Regions from separate parts of the Roseateles sp. genome, predicted to be linked through region 1. Evidence: riboswitches for the same ligand, from Rfam matches in the RefSeq annotation. Region 1 holds a riboswitch; the other holds the start of a gene.
What was found. Region 1 has a riboswitch for S-adenosylhomocysteine ahead of ahcY (adenosylhomocysteinase). Riboswitches for the same ligand answer to the same signal wherever they lie in the genome.

Region 1 (7,864 bases):
AGCTGCGGGTCTTGCGAGCCGAAGCTGATGTATTTGTGCTCGTGGTTGATGACGATGGGCACCTGCGTCTGCTGATTGGCAAAGGCCTGGGGCGGGATGTAGCGGTTCTTGAACGCGCCCCAGATCAGGTTGGTGGTCTCGCCGAGCATGTTGTTGAGCTCGCGGAAGTTCAGGTCGCCGCCGATGCCGGCGTAGCTGAAGCCCTGGATCAGGCCCTGGCGCAGGGCGCTTTCCTCGGTCTGCAGCATCATGTAGCCGCGGCACCAGGTGCTCTCGATGGCGATCAGGGTCGACACCTCGCCATGGATGATGCGGTCATGCACCACATAGGGCGATTCCGACACCACCAGGGCATTCGGGAACATGGCGCCCAGGGCCGAGCGGGTCAGGTCGACGATGCCATGCACCAGGCTGGTCGGGTAGCGCAGGCTGAAGATGGTGTACTCCACCGCCGCCTTGAGATGCGCCAGATCGCCGGTGTTCCAGCGGTGGCGCACCACCACCTCTTCCTCGGGCGCCAGCTGGCGCTCGGTGGTGCGGCGCAGAAAGATGGGCAGCTCGGGCCGAAGCTTGTGGATGGCGCGGGCCAGATGCAGGCCGTCCGGGCCGTCACACGGCAGGTCCTCGGCCAGCAACACGCCGCCCAGGTCCTTGTTCTGTGCCAGCGTCGCCAAAGCATCGGCGGCCGAGCGCGGCAGCGCCATCAGGCCGACCTCGCGGCAGAACTCGTTCAGGACCTGGAATTGCGCCGCGTCATGCTCGAGCAGCAGGACCTTGGCTTCAAGTTGGGTGGTTTCGGTCATGGACATACCCAGGCGATGACGCCTGCCCTGTTCAACACAAGAAGAGCTCGCAGACCGGCCAGGCACACAAGAGAGGGGGCCACGACGCCCTCTCCTCAAACAGCCGGACCCCGACCAAGCGCCTCACGCAGAGCGTCAGGCGCCCATCGGCTCTGTGCTCGTCTTATCGGCCGCCATGCGCGGATCTAAAGCAAAAACCGACGCGCCAGGCGATAGGCATGCTCAAGCCATGCCCTTGAACGCCGATAGCGCAGGGACGATCACGCGACCGCGCGAAGCCTCCTCGCCCGCCCGCCGCCCCAAGCGCCCCACCGTCAACCCACAGCCCCTCAGACCCGCCCATGGCCATCACCTCGCCGAACCCACTCACCGTGCTGATCGTTGACGATCAAAGCGCCACCCGCGTCGCTGTCAGCGCCGAGCTGGACCGGGTCGGCCACCGCGTCATCGAAGCCGACAGCGGGGAATGGGCCCTGGAGCTGTTCATCCGCCACCGGCCCGACATCGTCCTGCTGGACGTGGAGATGCCGGTCCGCGACGGCTACTGGACCGCCCGTGCCATGCGCGCGGCCGAGCCTGGGGGCTGGACACCGATCCTCTTTCTTTCCCAGCGCGACGAGGATGCGGCCATCTGGCAAGGCATCGACGCCGGCGGCGACGACTACCTGATCAAGCCCCTGTCACCGATGGTCTTGCATGCCAAGCTGCGCGCCATGCAGCGCTTGCTGGGCATGCGCCAGCGACTGCTGGAGATGTCCGAGGACTTGCGCCTGGCCAACGCGCAATTGCAGGAATTGACCAGCATTGACAGCCTGACCGGCCTGATGAACCGCCGCGCACTCGACGCCAGGCTGCATGAAGAGATCGGGCGTGCCTGGCGGGACGCCACGCCGCTGACGGTCGTGCTCTGCGATGTGGACTTCTTCAAGCGCTACAACGACAAACTGGGGCATGTGGAAGGTGATGCCTGCCTGCGCCAGGTGGCTCAGCTGCTCAGCGAGGCCTGCCGCCGCCCGAGCGACTGCGTGGCCCGCTATGGCGGAGAGGAGTTCGCCTTGGTCCTGCCCAACACACCCCGGTCGGGCGCCATGACCTATGCGCGAACCCTGACCCATCTTCTGACCCACGCCCATATCGCCCACCCGGATTCGCCCGTCGCCCGCCACGTCAGCTTGTCCGGCGGCATCACGACCTGCGTTCCCGATGCATCAACCACGGCAGAGGGCCTGTTGATTCGCGCCGATGACGCGCTGTACACGGCCAAGGCACATGGCCGCAACCGCTTCTTCAGCTACGAAATGCTGCTCGACACGGTGGAGCAGAGGGAGTTGCTGCGCGCCACACCCAAGCCCTGAAACAGCTGGACAAAACCACAGCCCCTTGCCTATGCTCGGCGCCCAGGAGGGCCGCTCATGGGCGTCAACAGCAAGACCATCACCATCGAAGACCTGCGGCGCCATGCCGTGGCCCGCAGCCTGTTCAAGCCGACCAGCCTGCCGCAGGCCATCCAGCGTCTGGGCTTTGTGCAGGCGGATCCGATCCGCGCCCCGGCCCGTGCGCAAGACCTGACCCTGCGGCACCGCGTCAAGGACTACCGAGCCGGCGACCTGGAGCGGCGCTATGCCCGCCTGGCCGTGGAAGAAGACTGCCTGGTCAACTACGGCTTCCTGCCGCGCGAGCACCTCAAGCTCATGCACCCGCGCAGCGCCAAGCGCAGCTGGGACGCCAAGACACGCGCCCAGGCGGCCGAGATCCAGGCATTCGTCCAAGCCCATGGAGCCTGCCACCCGCGCGAGATCCAGGCTGAGTTTCAGCTCGGCGCCACCCGCAATGCCTGGGGCGGCAGCAGCAATGCCACCACCCATCTGCTCGACGCGATGCACTACCGAGGCTTGCTGCGCGTGCAGCAACGCGAGCAAGGGCAGCGGGTCTACAGCGCCGTGGTGCACGAGGCCGACCCGCGCTCGCCGCATGAGAAAGCACAGGCCCTGCTAGAGCTGGTGCTGGCCAAGTACGCGCCCCTGCCCTCGCGCAGCCTGGGCCAGCTCTGCAGCCTGCTGGGCTACGGCGCGCCACATCTGCGCAGTGAGCTGCGCCAGACCCTGGCCATGGCGCGCAAGACCTGGCCCCAGGCCGAGGTCGAGGGGCAGACCTGGTACTGGCCTGAGGGCGAGAACCCAAGCTCCAAACGCTGGAAACTGGACGAGGCCGCGCGCCTGCTGGCCCCCTTCGACCCCATCGTCTGGGACCGCCTGCGCTTCGAGCGCTTTTGGGGCTGGGCCTATCGCTTTGAGGCCTACACCCCAGCGCCCAAGCGCAAACTCGGCTACTACGCCCTGCCTCTGCTATGGCGCGGCGAGGTGATCGGCTGGGGTAATGTCAGCGCGACCGGGGGCCGGCTGCAGGCGCAGCTGGGCTATGTGCAAGGCTACCCTCCCCCCGACCCGGCCTTTGCCAAGGCATTGGAGCAGGAGCTGAGCAAGCTGGCCTGCTTTCTCGGCCTGGAGGAGCCAGGCTGAAGAAACCCTGGCACGGCGAATAGCCAGGGATTCCCCGCTTGTTCCGCACGCGACTTGCAGTGATGCGGCTAGAATTCAGGCGTTCCGAGGAGCGTTGCAACCTGGATCCGGCTCGCTGGATCTGGGCCAGGCTCGGAAAAATTTGCACAGCGGCCCCTCCCCTCTCGGCCCTGTCCATATGGCAACCGCGCTCACCCGCTGACGTTTTCGCGTGGGTGATCGGTTTGCAAGGTTCGGAACTCCGGGCCTGTCCTTTTGGACACCCTTCCCCCCCGGCGATGACGACAGCGGCTTCATATCTCGCATGAAGGAGCTGTCCGATGACTACCGCCATCACCACCACCCCGCTGGCCGCCGACCAATACCTGATCAAGGACTTGAGCCTGGCCGCCTGGGGCCGCAAGGAAATGAACATCGCCGAGAGCGAGATGCCCGCGCTGATGGCCATCCGCCGCGAGTACGCCGCCACGCAGCCGCTGAAGGGCGCGCGCATCACCGGCTCGCTGCACATGACCATCCAGACCGCCGTGCTGGTCGAGACCCTGCAAGCCCTGGGCGCACAAGTGCGCTGGGCGTCCTGCAATATCTTCTCGACTCAGGACCAGGCCGCCGCCGCCCTGGTCGCCAAGGGCACCCCGGTGTTCGCCTACAAGGGCGAGACGCTAGAAGACTACTGGGACTACACCCATCGCATCTTCGAGTTCGCCGGCAAGGGCGAGGCGGGCGAAGGCCCGAACATGATTCTCGATGACGGCGGCGATGCCACCCTGCTGATGCATCTGGGCCAGAAGGCCGAGAAGGACCTGAGCGTGCTGGCAAACCCGGGCAGCGAAGAAGAACGCATCCTGTTCGCGGCCATCAAGGCCAAGGTCGCCCAGGACGGCAGCTGGTACACCCGCAAGAGCGCCGAGATCATCGGCGTGACCGAGGAAACCACCACCGGCGTGCTGCGCCTGAACGAAATGGCGGCCAAGGGCAGCCTGCTGTTCCGCGCCATCAACGTCAATGACTCGGTGACCAAGAGCAAGTTCGACAACCTCTACGGCTGCCGCGAATCCCTGGTCGACGCGATCAAGCGCGCCACCGATGTGATGGTCGCCGGCAAGGTCGCCGTGGTGGCCGGCTACGGCGATGTGGGCAAGGGCTCGGCCCAGGCCTTGCGCGCTCTGTCGGCCCAAGTCTGGGTGACCGAGATCGACCCGATCTGCGCCCTGCAGGCCGCGATGGAAGGCTACCGCGTCGTGACCATGGAATACGCCGCCGACAAGGCCGACATTTTTGTCAGCGCCACCGGCAACAAGAACGTGATCCGTCGCGAGCATATGGAGGCCATGAAGGACCAGGCCATCGTCTGCAATATCGGCCACTTCGACAACGAGATCGATGTCGCCTCGCTGGAATCCTGCGAGTGGGACGAGATCAAGCCGCAGGTCGACCATGTGATCTTCCCCTCGGGTCGTCGCATCATCCTGCTGGCCAAGGGCCGTCTGGTGAACCTGGGCTGCGGCACGGGCCACCCGAGCTATGTGATGTCGTCCAGCTTCGCCAACCAGACCATCGCCCAGATCGAGCTGTTCGCCCACAAGGACGCCTACGACATCGGTAAGGTCTATGTGCTGCCCAAGCACCTGGACGAGAAGGTGGCCCGCCTGCAGCTGAGCACGCTGAATGCGCAGCTGAGCGAGTTGACGGCGGAGCAAGCGGCTTACATTGGCGTGCCCAAGACAGGTCCCTTCAAGCCCAACTCCTACCGCTATTGATCGGCAGGCTACTGCGCGGCCGCCAGACATCGTTGCGGGTCCCTCCGCAGATCCTCACGTAGCCCAGCTACGTTCCGGTCTGCGGATCCGCCCGCGCCTAGCCTGACGGCCGCTCGCTACGCCTCGCAAGACCTGAAACCAAACCCATGCGCGCTGATCAACTGTTAGTTTCCAAAGGCCTCGCACCGACTCGCTCGGCGGCGCAGCGGCTGATTTCGGCCGGTGCGGCGCAGTGGCGGGCGCCCAAGGACTGGCAGACGATCCGCAAGGCGGGTGAAGAGTTGCCGGAGCATTGCGAGCTGCGCGTCAGCGATGACGCGGAGCTGCGCTTTGTCTCGCGCGGCGGGCTCAAGCTGGAGGGTGCGCTGCAGCAGAGCGGCCTGGATGTGAGTGGTCTGACGGTGCTGGACATGGGCCAGAGCACCGGCGGCTTTACCGATTGCCTGCTGAAAGCGGGCGCGGCCAAGGTGGTCGGCGTGGACGTGGGCCACAGCCAGCTGCATGAACAGCTGCGCCAGCACCCCCAGGTGGTGGGGCTGGAGCATTTGCATGTGCGCGAGCTGGCCGGCTCGGCCCTGGCGCAGCATGCACCGGCTGGAGGTTTTGCCTTGATCGTCGGCGACCTCAGCTTTATCTCCATGCTGGGCGCCTTGCCGCATCTGGCCGCCTGGCTGGCGCCGCAGGGTCAGGTCTTGCTGCTGGTGAAACCGCAGTTCGAGCTGGGCAAGAAGGCGCTGGCCCGCGGCGGCTTGGTCAAGGACGCCAAGCAATACCCGCTGCTGGAAACCCAGGCCCGCCAGGCCGCCCGCGATCAGGGCTGGCAGGTGCGGGGCTATTTTGAAAGTGCCATCACCGGCGGTGACGGCAACAAGGAATTTTTCCTCTGGGCGCAAGCGCCCGAGGTCGCGAAAGAAACGCCATGAGTACAGCAACACCCCGCGTGCCGGTCAGCTTCGAGTTCTTCCCGCCGAACACCCCGGTGGGCACCGAGAAGCTCAAGACCGTGGTGCAAGACCTGAGCGTGCTGAATCCGCATTACTTCAGCGTCACCTATGGCGCGGGCGGCTCCACGCGCGAGAAGACCTTGAGCACGGTGATGGACATTGCAGCCGCAGGCTACGAAGCCGCGCCGCATCTGTCCTGCGTGGGCTCCACGCGCGAGAACATCGCCGAGATCCTGGCCACCTACCGCGCGCAGAACATCCGCCGCGTGGTGGCCCTGCGTGGCGATCTGCCCAGCGGCACCGCCACCGCCGGTGAATTCCGTTATGCCTCGGAGCTGGTCGCCTTCATCCGCGAGACCCAGGGCCCGGACTGGCAGATCGAAGTGGCGGCCTACCCCGAGTACCACCCGCAGCAACGTTATGCCGCCAAGGACTTGCAGCACTTTGCCGCCAAGATGCGGGCCGGGGCCAACTCGGCCATCACGCAGTTCTTCTTCAACCCGGACGCCTACTTCCACTTCGTCGACGAGGCACGCAAGCTGGGCGTCGACGCGCCCATCGTGCCGGGCATCATGCCCTTCCACAACTACGCCCGCATCGCCCAGTTCGCAGCCCGCGACGGCATCGAGATCCCGCGCTGGGTGGCACTGAAGATGGAAGGCTATATGGACGATGTGGCCAGCATCCGCGAGTTCGGCCTGGAGGTGATGACACGCGTCTGCGAGCGCCTGATTGCCGGCGGCGCACCGAGCATCCACTTCTATACGCTCAATCAATCGGCGCTGACGCTGGCGTTGTGCAAACGCCTCGGACTTGGCTGAGTTGTTTGCGGTAAATCAAGTGGCACCGGCCCTCCTCGCGAGGGCCTTTTTGCATTTGCGCCAGATCAAGGGTTAACCCCGCACACAGCGATTCAATGGCTTCCATCGGGAACAGATTTGATTGATCCCATACATAGGAAGCCAAAAAATGATCACCAAGACTTTTGCTCGCACCGCCGCTGCCGCCCTGGCCATCGCCACCCTTGCTGGCGCCTCCTTCAACGCTGCAGCCCAAGAAAGCCCCTGGCTGGTGCGCGTGCGCGCCGTGAACCTGGATTCGGCCAACAAGGACAGCACCGGCCTGGGCCTGAGCGTGAACAACAAGGTCATCCCCGAGGTGGACTTCAGCTACTTCGTGACCCCGAACTTCGCGCTGGAACTGATCCTGACCGTGCCGCAAAAGCATACGCTGAAGTCCAATGGCACGGCCATCGGCTCGCTCAAGCACCTGCCTCCGACCCTGTCGGCCCAGTACCACTTCAACCCGACCGGCGCCTTCCGCCCCTACGTCGGTGCCGGCGTCAACTACACCAACTTCTCGGCCGTGAAGTTCGACTCCGCCGTGGACGCTGCCCTGCACCCCAGCATCAAGCGCAACAGCTATGGCCTGTCCTTCCAGGTCGGCGCGGACATCGAGCTGAGCAAGAACCTGTACCTGAATGTGGATGTGAAGAAGGTCCAGATCGGCACCAAGGTCTACTCCAGCGGCACCGAAGTCGGCAAGTTCAAGGTCGACCCCACCCTGGTCGGCGTGGGTCTGGGCTTCCGCTTCTAAGTCGGAGCAAGCCAAACCCAGACAGTTTCCCGCTGTCATCACCCGTGCCATCTTCAACGGTGGCCGCGCCAGAAGTCCAGGCGCCATCCCGCTGCAGCTTGAAGAAAGCACAGCGGCATTTTTTCGTCGGCGGGAAACGGCACATCGCGGAAGTTCGGTATCCGGGTTTGCGCGCTGCGGTGGCACGGCCCGCCGCCGTGCTCATGGTGCCCGGGTCGGCTCTGCGCGCCGACTCCCCTCGC
Region 2 (7,864 bases), 1.3 Mb from region 1:
GACCATCTTCGACACGCTCAATGCCAAGGCGGCCATCTTCGCCCTGGATGAGCTGATGGAGGACACCGGTGAGCGCCTGCCCATCATCATCTCGGGCACGGTGACCGACGCCTCAGGCCGCATCCTCTCGGGCCAGACCGTGACCGCCTTCTGGCATTCGGTCCGCCACGCCAAGCCCTTGGCCATCGGCCTGAACTGCGCGCTCGGCGCCACGTTGATGCGCCCTTACATCGAAGAGTTGGCCAAGGCGGCTGGCGCGGTGGCGGTCAGTTGCTACCCCAATGCCGGCCTGCCCAACCCCATGAGCGATACCGGCTTCGACGAAACGCCCGATGTCACCGGCCGACTGATGAGCGAGTTCGCGCGCAGCGGCTTTCTCAATATCGCCGGCGGCTGCTGCGGCACCACGCCCGACCACATCGCGGCGATTGCTAAGGGTGTGTCGGCCTACCAGCCACGGCCCTCAGGCTCCAAGTTCCTGAGCCAGCTGACCGAGCAGGCCGCCTGAAGGCGGATTGAAGGCTGAGCCTGGCTTCAGCTGGCCCCGGCCAGCTTGAGCAGCTTGTCGACGTTGACACGCAGCTTGAGCTCATGCGGTGCCAGGCTGGCGGCGATGGCCTGGCTGGCCAGGCGGGTGTCGCGTGGCACCGGCTCGCTCAAGGGGTTGCCGCTTTTGCCCAGCAGGGAGGCCACCAGGGGTTCGGTGGCGCTGTGGCCGCGCTTGATGACCATGCCAACTTCGCCATTGGCCAGGCGCACCAAGCTGCCGGGCGGGTAGAGACCGGTGGTTTTGATCAAGGCCGCACCGGCTTCGTCGGGCTGTTTCAACTCGTCCAGGAAGACGGCGCGCGCGGCCGAGGCGCCGGCCATGGCCTGGCGTGAGCGCCGTGGGCTCAGCCGGGCACCGAAGATGTCGATGCGGCGCAGCACGCGCGCCAGCTGTTCGGCCGGGGCGCGGCCGGCCAGCGGGCCGGGCCCGGCGTCGTGGTGCAGGCAGACGGTCTTCAGCCAGAGTTCAGACCTGACCCCCAGGCTGCCGAGCAGTTCGGCGCTGCGGTCGCCATGGGAGACAAGGGCTTGCTGCTGGGCATGGCTGGGACCGTCTTGCTGTGAGGCCAGTCGGTCTTGCTGGGCGGTGATGCTCAGGTTCATGCTGAGCGCCGCTTGCGTGAGCGCCAGGCGCCAGTCTTCCGGCCAGCCCAGCTGGCGCGCGCAGAGCTCGGCCAGCACCAGGCTGAGCAGGGCGTGGCGGTCGCTGTAGCTCTGGGTGTTCAGGCTGGACTCGAAGATCAGCAGCAGCAGGACCGCATCGGGCTTGGCGTTCAGGCGCGCCAGGGCGTCGTTGTGCAGCTGCTGGAAGCGCGGCTTGAAATCCTCGGCTTTGGGCTCGCGCAGCAGGCTGTGGGCGTGCATCTGCAGATCGGCCCAAGCCGCCTGCTCGCCGAGCTCGACCTTCTGCGCTTTTTCCTGGCGAAAGTCGGCCTGAACCTTGACGATGTCGGCGAGCACCGCGCCCTGGTGCATCAAGGTGTCCATCTTGTGCGCCAGGGCGCGCTGGTACTCCTTGGTTTCATGGGCCTGCACCCAGACACCGCGGGCGATCAGGGCCTGCACCTGAGGTGTGTTGGGCAGGGGCTGGCCGGCGGCGAAGAGCAGATTGCCCCCGGCGTCGCGAAGGGCGAAGCTGAGCACTTGGCCCGCGCGCAGGCTGTTGGGGGGGAGTTGGATCAGGTCCAAGATGGCCGTTCAGGGTTCACAGGAGATTGTCGGCATTTGCCCGGCTTTGCTTGAGTTCGGGCGCGGAGGGGTGCGTAAAATGCGCCGGTCCGAGGAGCGTTGCGACGGGTTCACACATTCAGCCGAGTGTGCCGCCAGGCTCGGACAGGTGCAGCCCGGGGAAACCGCAGGGCCGGCGCCCGGCAACGACGCTCACCGATTCCTCTGTGTTTTCTTGATTGAGCACGTGCGGGGCTGCGGTGAGTACGCGGCTCTGCCTTTGCGTCGAAGGCCGCCATGACCCACACCACATCCCCCGCCGCATCGATTCCGCCCGCCATGAAGCTCTCGGGCCTGGAGCCCGTGCAGATCGGCGCCGGCACGCTGTTCGTCAACGTCGGCGAGCGCACCAATGTGACCGGCTCCAAGGCCTTCGCGCGCATGATCCTCAACGGCCAGTTCGAGCAGGCCCTGGCCGTGGCGCGCCAGCAGGTCGAGAACGGCGCGCAGGTCATCGACGTGAACATGGACGAGGCCATGCTGGACAGCCAGGCGGCCATGGTGCGCTTTTTGAACCTGATCGCCGGCGAGCCCGAGATCGCCCGCGTGCCCATCATGATCGACAGCTCCAAATGGAGCGTGATCGAGGCCGGCCTCAAATGCATCCAGGGCAAGGGCATCGTCAACTCCATTTCGATGAAGGAAGGCGAGGCCGAGTTCCGCCGCCAGGCCAAGCTGGTGCGCCGCTACGGCGCCGCGGCTGTCGTCATGGCCTTTGACGAGCAGGGCCAGGCCGACACCTTCGCCCGCAAGATCGAGATCTGCGAGCGCGCCTACAAGATCCTGGTGAACGAGGTCGGTTTCCCGCCCGAGGACATCATCTTCGACCCGAACATCTTCGCCATCGCCACCGGCATCGAAGAGCACAACAACTACGCGGTCGATTTCATCGAAGCCACGCGCTGGATCAAGCAGAACCTGCCCGGCGCCAAGGTCTCGGGCGGGGTCTCTAATGTCTCCTTCAGCTTCCGCGGCAACGATCCGGTGCGCGAGGCCATTCACACGGTCTTCCTGTATCACGCCATCCAGGCGGGCATGGACATGGGCATCGTCAACGCCGGCATGGTGGGCGTCTACGACGATCTTGATGCCGAACTGCGCGAGCGCGTCGAGGACGTGGTGCTGAACCGCCGCGCTGATTCCGGCGAGCGCCTGATCGAAGTGGCCGAGCGCGCCAAGGGCATGGCCATTGACGACACGGCCCGCCTGGCCTGGCGCGCTGGCGACGTGAACCAGCGCCTCAGCCACGCCCTGGTGCACGGCATCACCGATTTCATCGACGCCGACACCGAAGAAGCCTGGCAAGCCATCCAGGCCAGCGGCGGCCGGCCGCTGCATGTGATCGAGGGTCCGCTGATGGCCGGCATGAATGTGGTCGGCGACCTCTTCGGCGCCGGCAAGATGTTCCTGCCCCAGGTGGTCAAGTCGGCCCGCGTGATGAAGCAGGCGGTGGCGCATTTGCTGCCCTATATCGAGGCCGAAAAGAAGGCCTTGATCGACGCCGGCGGCGAGGCCAAACCCAAGGGCAAGATCGTCATCGCCACCGTCAAGGGCGATGTGCACGACATCGGCAAGAACATCGTCACCGTGGTCCTGCAGTGCAACAACTTCGAGGTCGTGAACATGGGCGTGATGGTGCCCTGCCAGGACATCCTGGCGCGCGCCAAGGAAGAGGGCGCCGACATCATCGGCCTGTCCGGCCTGATCACGCCCAGCCTGGAGGAGATGCAGCATGTGGCCGCCGAGATGCAGCGCGACGAGCATTTCCGCTCGCGCGGCACGCCGCTGCTAATCGGTGGCGCCACCTGCAGCCGCGTGCACACCGCCGTCAAGATCTCGCCGCATTACGAAGGCCCGGTGGTCTATGTGCCCGATGCCTCGCGCAGCGTCGGCGTGTGCAGCGATCTGCTTTCGGACGAGCGCGCCGCCAAATTCATCGCCGATCTGCGCAGCGACTACGAGCAGGTTCGCCATCTGCATGCCAACAAAAAGCAGACGCCCATGGTCAGCCTGGCCGAGGCGCGCGCCAACAAGCATGCCGTGGATTGGGCAAGTTATCAGCCGCCGGTGCCCAAGTTCATCGGCCGCCGCGTGATCCGCAACTACGATCTGGCCGATCTGGCCGAAGCCATCGACTGGGCCCCGTTCTTCCAGACCTGGGATCTGGCCGGCCCCTTCCCGGCCATCCTCAAGGACGAGATCGTCGGCAGCGAGGCGCAGCGCGTCTTCAGCGACGGCAAGCGCATGCTGGAGCGCCTGATCAAGGGCCGCTGGCTGCAGGCCAGCGGTGTGTTCGGCCTCTACCCGGCCGCCCAGGTCAATGACGACGACATCGAAATCTACAGCGATGAGAGCCGCAGCGAGGTCTTGATGACCTGGCATGGCCTGCGCATGCAGAGCGAGCGGCCGGTGGTGGACGGGGTCAAGCGCCCGAACCGCTGCCTGTCCGATTTCATCGCGCCAAAGGGCGTGGTGCCCGATTACATTGGTTTGTTCGCCGTGACCGCCGGCTTGGGCGTGGAGAAGAAGGAAGCTCAGTTCCTGGCCGATCATGATGACTACTCCGCCATCATGTTCAAGGCATTGGCCGACCGTCTGGCCGAGGCTTTTGCCGAGCGCCTGCACCAGCGTGTGCGCACGGAGTTCTGGGCTTATGCCGCGGACGAGGCGCTCAGCCATGAGGCCTTGATCGCCGAAGCCTACCGCGGCATCCGCCCGGCACCCGGCTACCCGGCCTGCCCGGACCACCTGGTCAAGCGCGCGCTGTTCCGGACCCTGACGCCGGAAGAGATCGGCATGGGCCTGACCGACAGCATGGCCATGACCCCGGCGGCCAGCGTCTCGGGCTTCTACTTTGCCCACCCGGACGCGGCCTACTTCAATGTCGGCCGCATCGGTGAAGACCAGGTGTCCGACTGGGCGCAGCGCATGGCGCTGAGCAAGGAAGCGGCCGAGCGAGCGCTGGCACCGCTGCTCTGAGCGGCAGCCAGGGCGGGCCTACGCCCGCTTACAACTGATACGCGCAGAAAGGCGCGAAGTGCACAGGCACGTGGGAACCTCGAACCCTGCCCGCCGTTTTTGACTTCTTTTGGCGGGCCTGGAGTCTCTTGATGAAAGCCCCTTTGCACTTTTCTTCCAGTCAAATCATGGCCAGCGTCCTTGGCGCTGTGGTTCTTTTGGGCGGCGCCTATGCCGTCGGTCGTTCACAGGGGCCGGCTGAAGCTGCGCCTGCGCCTGTGGCGACAGCGGCGGCATCTCCAAGCAAGGCCGAGCGAGAGCCCGCAGCTCGCAAGGCCGAGATGCCGGTTTTGTGTTCAGACTGCGCTCGCGTGCTCTCTGTCCATGAAGAAAGCCGCGAAGGCAAGGCCAGCGGCCTGGGCGCTGTCGGCGGCGCGGTGATCGGCGGCCTGCTGGGCAACCAAATCGGCGGCGGTACTGGCAAGAAGATCGCCACCGTCGGCGGTGCCGTGGCTGGCGGCATGGCCGGCAATGAGATCGAGAAGCGCCAGAAGTCCCACCGGGTCTGGGTGGTGCGCGTCAAGCTCGACGATGGCCGCGTGCAGAGCTTTGTGCGCGAGAGCGATCCGCAGTTCAGCGTCGGTGAGGTGCTGCGAGTTCGTGACGGTCAGTTCCAGCGCCAGCTTTGAACTGTTGCCGCGACCGCAGCGGGCGCTTCAAGCGCCGGTTCGCAGCGGCAGGCTGATCGAAAATCGCACGCCATCAGGCAAATGGCCGGCGACGATGCGGCCGTCCATGCGGGCCAGGTAGCTGCGCGCGACGAACAGGCCCTGGCCGCGGTGCTCGGCGCCCTCGGTGGCGCTGCTGACGCCATAGTCGAAGATGCGATCGAACAGGGCAGCCGGGATGGCCTCGCCCTGGTTGTCCACATGCAGCTGGGCCATGCCCTCGGCCTGCTCCAGCGTCATCCGGATGGCGGTGCCGGGGTGACGGTGGCGATCGGCATTGCGCAGCAGATGGGCGATGACATCCTCCAGCGCATGTTCGTCGGCATCGACCGGCAGCGCGCCCGCCTGCCAGGGCGTCAGCTGCACCGCAGCGATGCCCGCATCCGCCGCGTTCTCGGCGATCAGCTGCACAAAGCCGGCCAGATCGAGGGCCTGCGGGTTCAGGGCGGCGGCGGCCAGCGCCTCGCTGGGGCTGGCGGTGCCGTAGAGCACACGCACCGCCTGCTGCATGCGCAGCAGATAACGGCGCTTGGGGTCGTCTTCGCGCGGGTGCAGGGCCAGCAGCGATTGCAGCGGCGACATGATTTCATGGCCGACCGCATGCCACATATCGCGTTCATGCTCGGCGCGCAGCTGCTCGCGGCGCAGCGCCAGCTTGGCGCGTGAGAGCAGATCGGCCAGCGTGCCGGCCAGGATGCCCAGCTCGTCGCGGCCGCGCAGGTCGGCCACATCGAGCTCGCCGATGCGTTCGTCGATGCGGGCCGGCTGCATGTTGTAGGACACGGCCGCGGCGCGCTTCGTGAGCCGCGCGATGCGGCGCATCAGGCCCAGGGTGATGATGGCCCAGGCCAGAAAGATCGCGCCCAGCATGGCGCCGACCAGCCAGGACACCCGTGTCGCCACCGCGCTGAGCGCTTGGTCGACGCTGCGCCAGTCGCCGCTGAGGCGCAGCTGGTAGCGGCCCAGCGGCGTCAGCACTTCCGCCTCGGCCAGCGGGGGCGGTGGTGTCTGGCTCAGCGGCAGGCGGCGGATCAGCCGGGTCAGCCAGGGCGAGGGCAGGGTGTCCTGTGGCTCGGACGCGGCGCCGCGCAGCTCGGCCACGCTGCGGCCTTGTTGGCTGATGCGCAGCAGTTCGCCCCGCTGCAACTCGTGGCCCAGACCACCCAGGGTCAGCGGTGAATGGGCCGGGCCGGCCTGGTTGTCGAACAGCACAGCGCCCTGCGGGCCCAGCAGCTCGATGTGCAGGCGCAGCTGGCTCAGATCGGCCGGCGGCCAGACCAGCGCGCGCGGCGCGGCCAGGGCCTGCTGCAAGGCCGCTACAGGCACGCGCAGGGAGAACATGGTTTGGCGCGGGCAATCGTCGGCGGTAGAGGTGGCGACTTCGGCCAGGCACGGGCCTTCACGCCACAACCAGCCGCGGAAATCGCGGTCCGGGCGGGCCGGGCGCAGCTGGGTCTCGCCGGGAGGCAATTCAAAGCCGGTGAGCCGGCCGCGCTGCTGGAAGCGCCCGCCACTTTGCGCCTCGAAGGGCGCCAGCCATTGCTGGGTCTGGCCGCGCCACTGCACGCCGATGCGCACCCGATGCACCTCATCCAGCAGCAGCTGGCCCGGCAGGCGGCCTTGCAGCGGACCGGCCGGCAGCGCGCCGATGGCATAGACAAAACCGCCGGCAAAGGCATTGCTACCCAGCGCCAGGCAGAGGCTGCGGCCTTCGCCCTGGTCGCGCGCGCAGCCGGACATCTCGACGGCGCTGCGTGTCTTGGCCGGGTCGTCGAAATCGATGGTCGAGAAGGGCAGCAGCAGCGGCGTCTGGCCATCCTCGGCCTCGGCCTGTGGGTTCAGCAGCGCCAACTGGCCGCTGGGGTGGCGCAGCCGCGCCGCCAGCGCTTGCAGCTGGTGCTCGAAACCTTGCGCATAGCGTTGGTAGGCGCGCTCTTTCTCTTCGCGCAGCAGGGTCACCGCCAGCAGCAAGGTGGCCAGGGCCAGCAGCAGGAAGACGCTGTGGAAGACGATGCGGTTCCGAAAGGCCAGCAGCGGCAGGCGGGGCATGTCCGGAACCCGCGGCATCCGCGGCAGTAGGCGCAGCAGACTCACCGGGCCGTCCAGCGGAAGCCGCGCATGGGCACGTTCTCGATGCCGTCGAACTCCGCATCAACCTCGCGGAAAGCTTCACGGATGGCCGCCACATGCTTGCGAACATTGTCCTTGCTGCGCCCGCTCTTGACCACGTCGAACAAGGACTCATAACTGACCACCTCACCGCTTTGCTGAACCAGCGTGGCGAGGATGCGCTGCGCCGTCAGCGGCAGGTTGATGCGCTGGCCGCGCCACATGGCCGAGCGCTGCCACAGCGGGTCCAGCACCAGGCCCTGCACCGCCTCCGGCGCGGTCTGGCGGCCGCG

Region 2: linked by a shared signal. The riboswitch ahead of metH (methionine synthase) and the one ahead of ahcY (adenosylhomocysteinase) in region 1 are both predicted to bind S-adenosylhomocysteine.

What each region holds. Positions count from the first base shown of each region.
Region 1 covers NZ_OZ253537.1:1,548,456-1,556,319, reverse strand. Annotated here, with positions in the region: gene ACQY39_RS06715 (chemotaxis protein CheX) at 1-803, opposite strand, end outside; gene ACQY39_RS06710 (GGDEF domain-containing response regulator) at 1,145-2,158, shown strand; gene ACQY39_RS06705 (DNA glycosylase AlkZ-like family protein) at 2,216-3,322, shown strand; S-adenosyl-L-homocysteine riboswitch at 3,403-3,522, shown strand; gene ahcY (adenosylhomocysteinase) at 3,643-5,082, shown strand; gene ACQY39_RS06695 (TlyA family RNA methyltransferase) at 5,229-6,005, shown strand; gene metF (methylenetetrahydrofolate reductase [NAD(P)H]) at 6,002-6,847, shown strand; gene ACQY39_RS06685 (OmpW/AlkL family protein) at 6,996-7,622, shown strand.
Region 2 covers NZ_OZ253537.1:275,114-282,977, reverse strand. Annotated here, with positions in the region: gene ACQY39_RS01245 (homocysteine S-methyltransferase family protein) at 1-508, shown strand, start outside; gene ACQY39_RS01240 (hypothetical protein) at 535-1,737, opposite strand; S-adenosyl-L-homocysteine riboswitch at 1,823-1,938, shown strand; gene metH (methionine synthase) at 2,014-4,755, shown strand; gene ACQY39_RS01230 (glycine zipper 2TM domain-containing protein) at 5,106-5,423, shown strand; gene ACQY39_RS01225 (ATP-binding protein) at 5,451-7,511, opposite strand; gene ACQY39_RS01220 (response regulator transcription factor) at 7,553-7,864, opposite strand, start outside.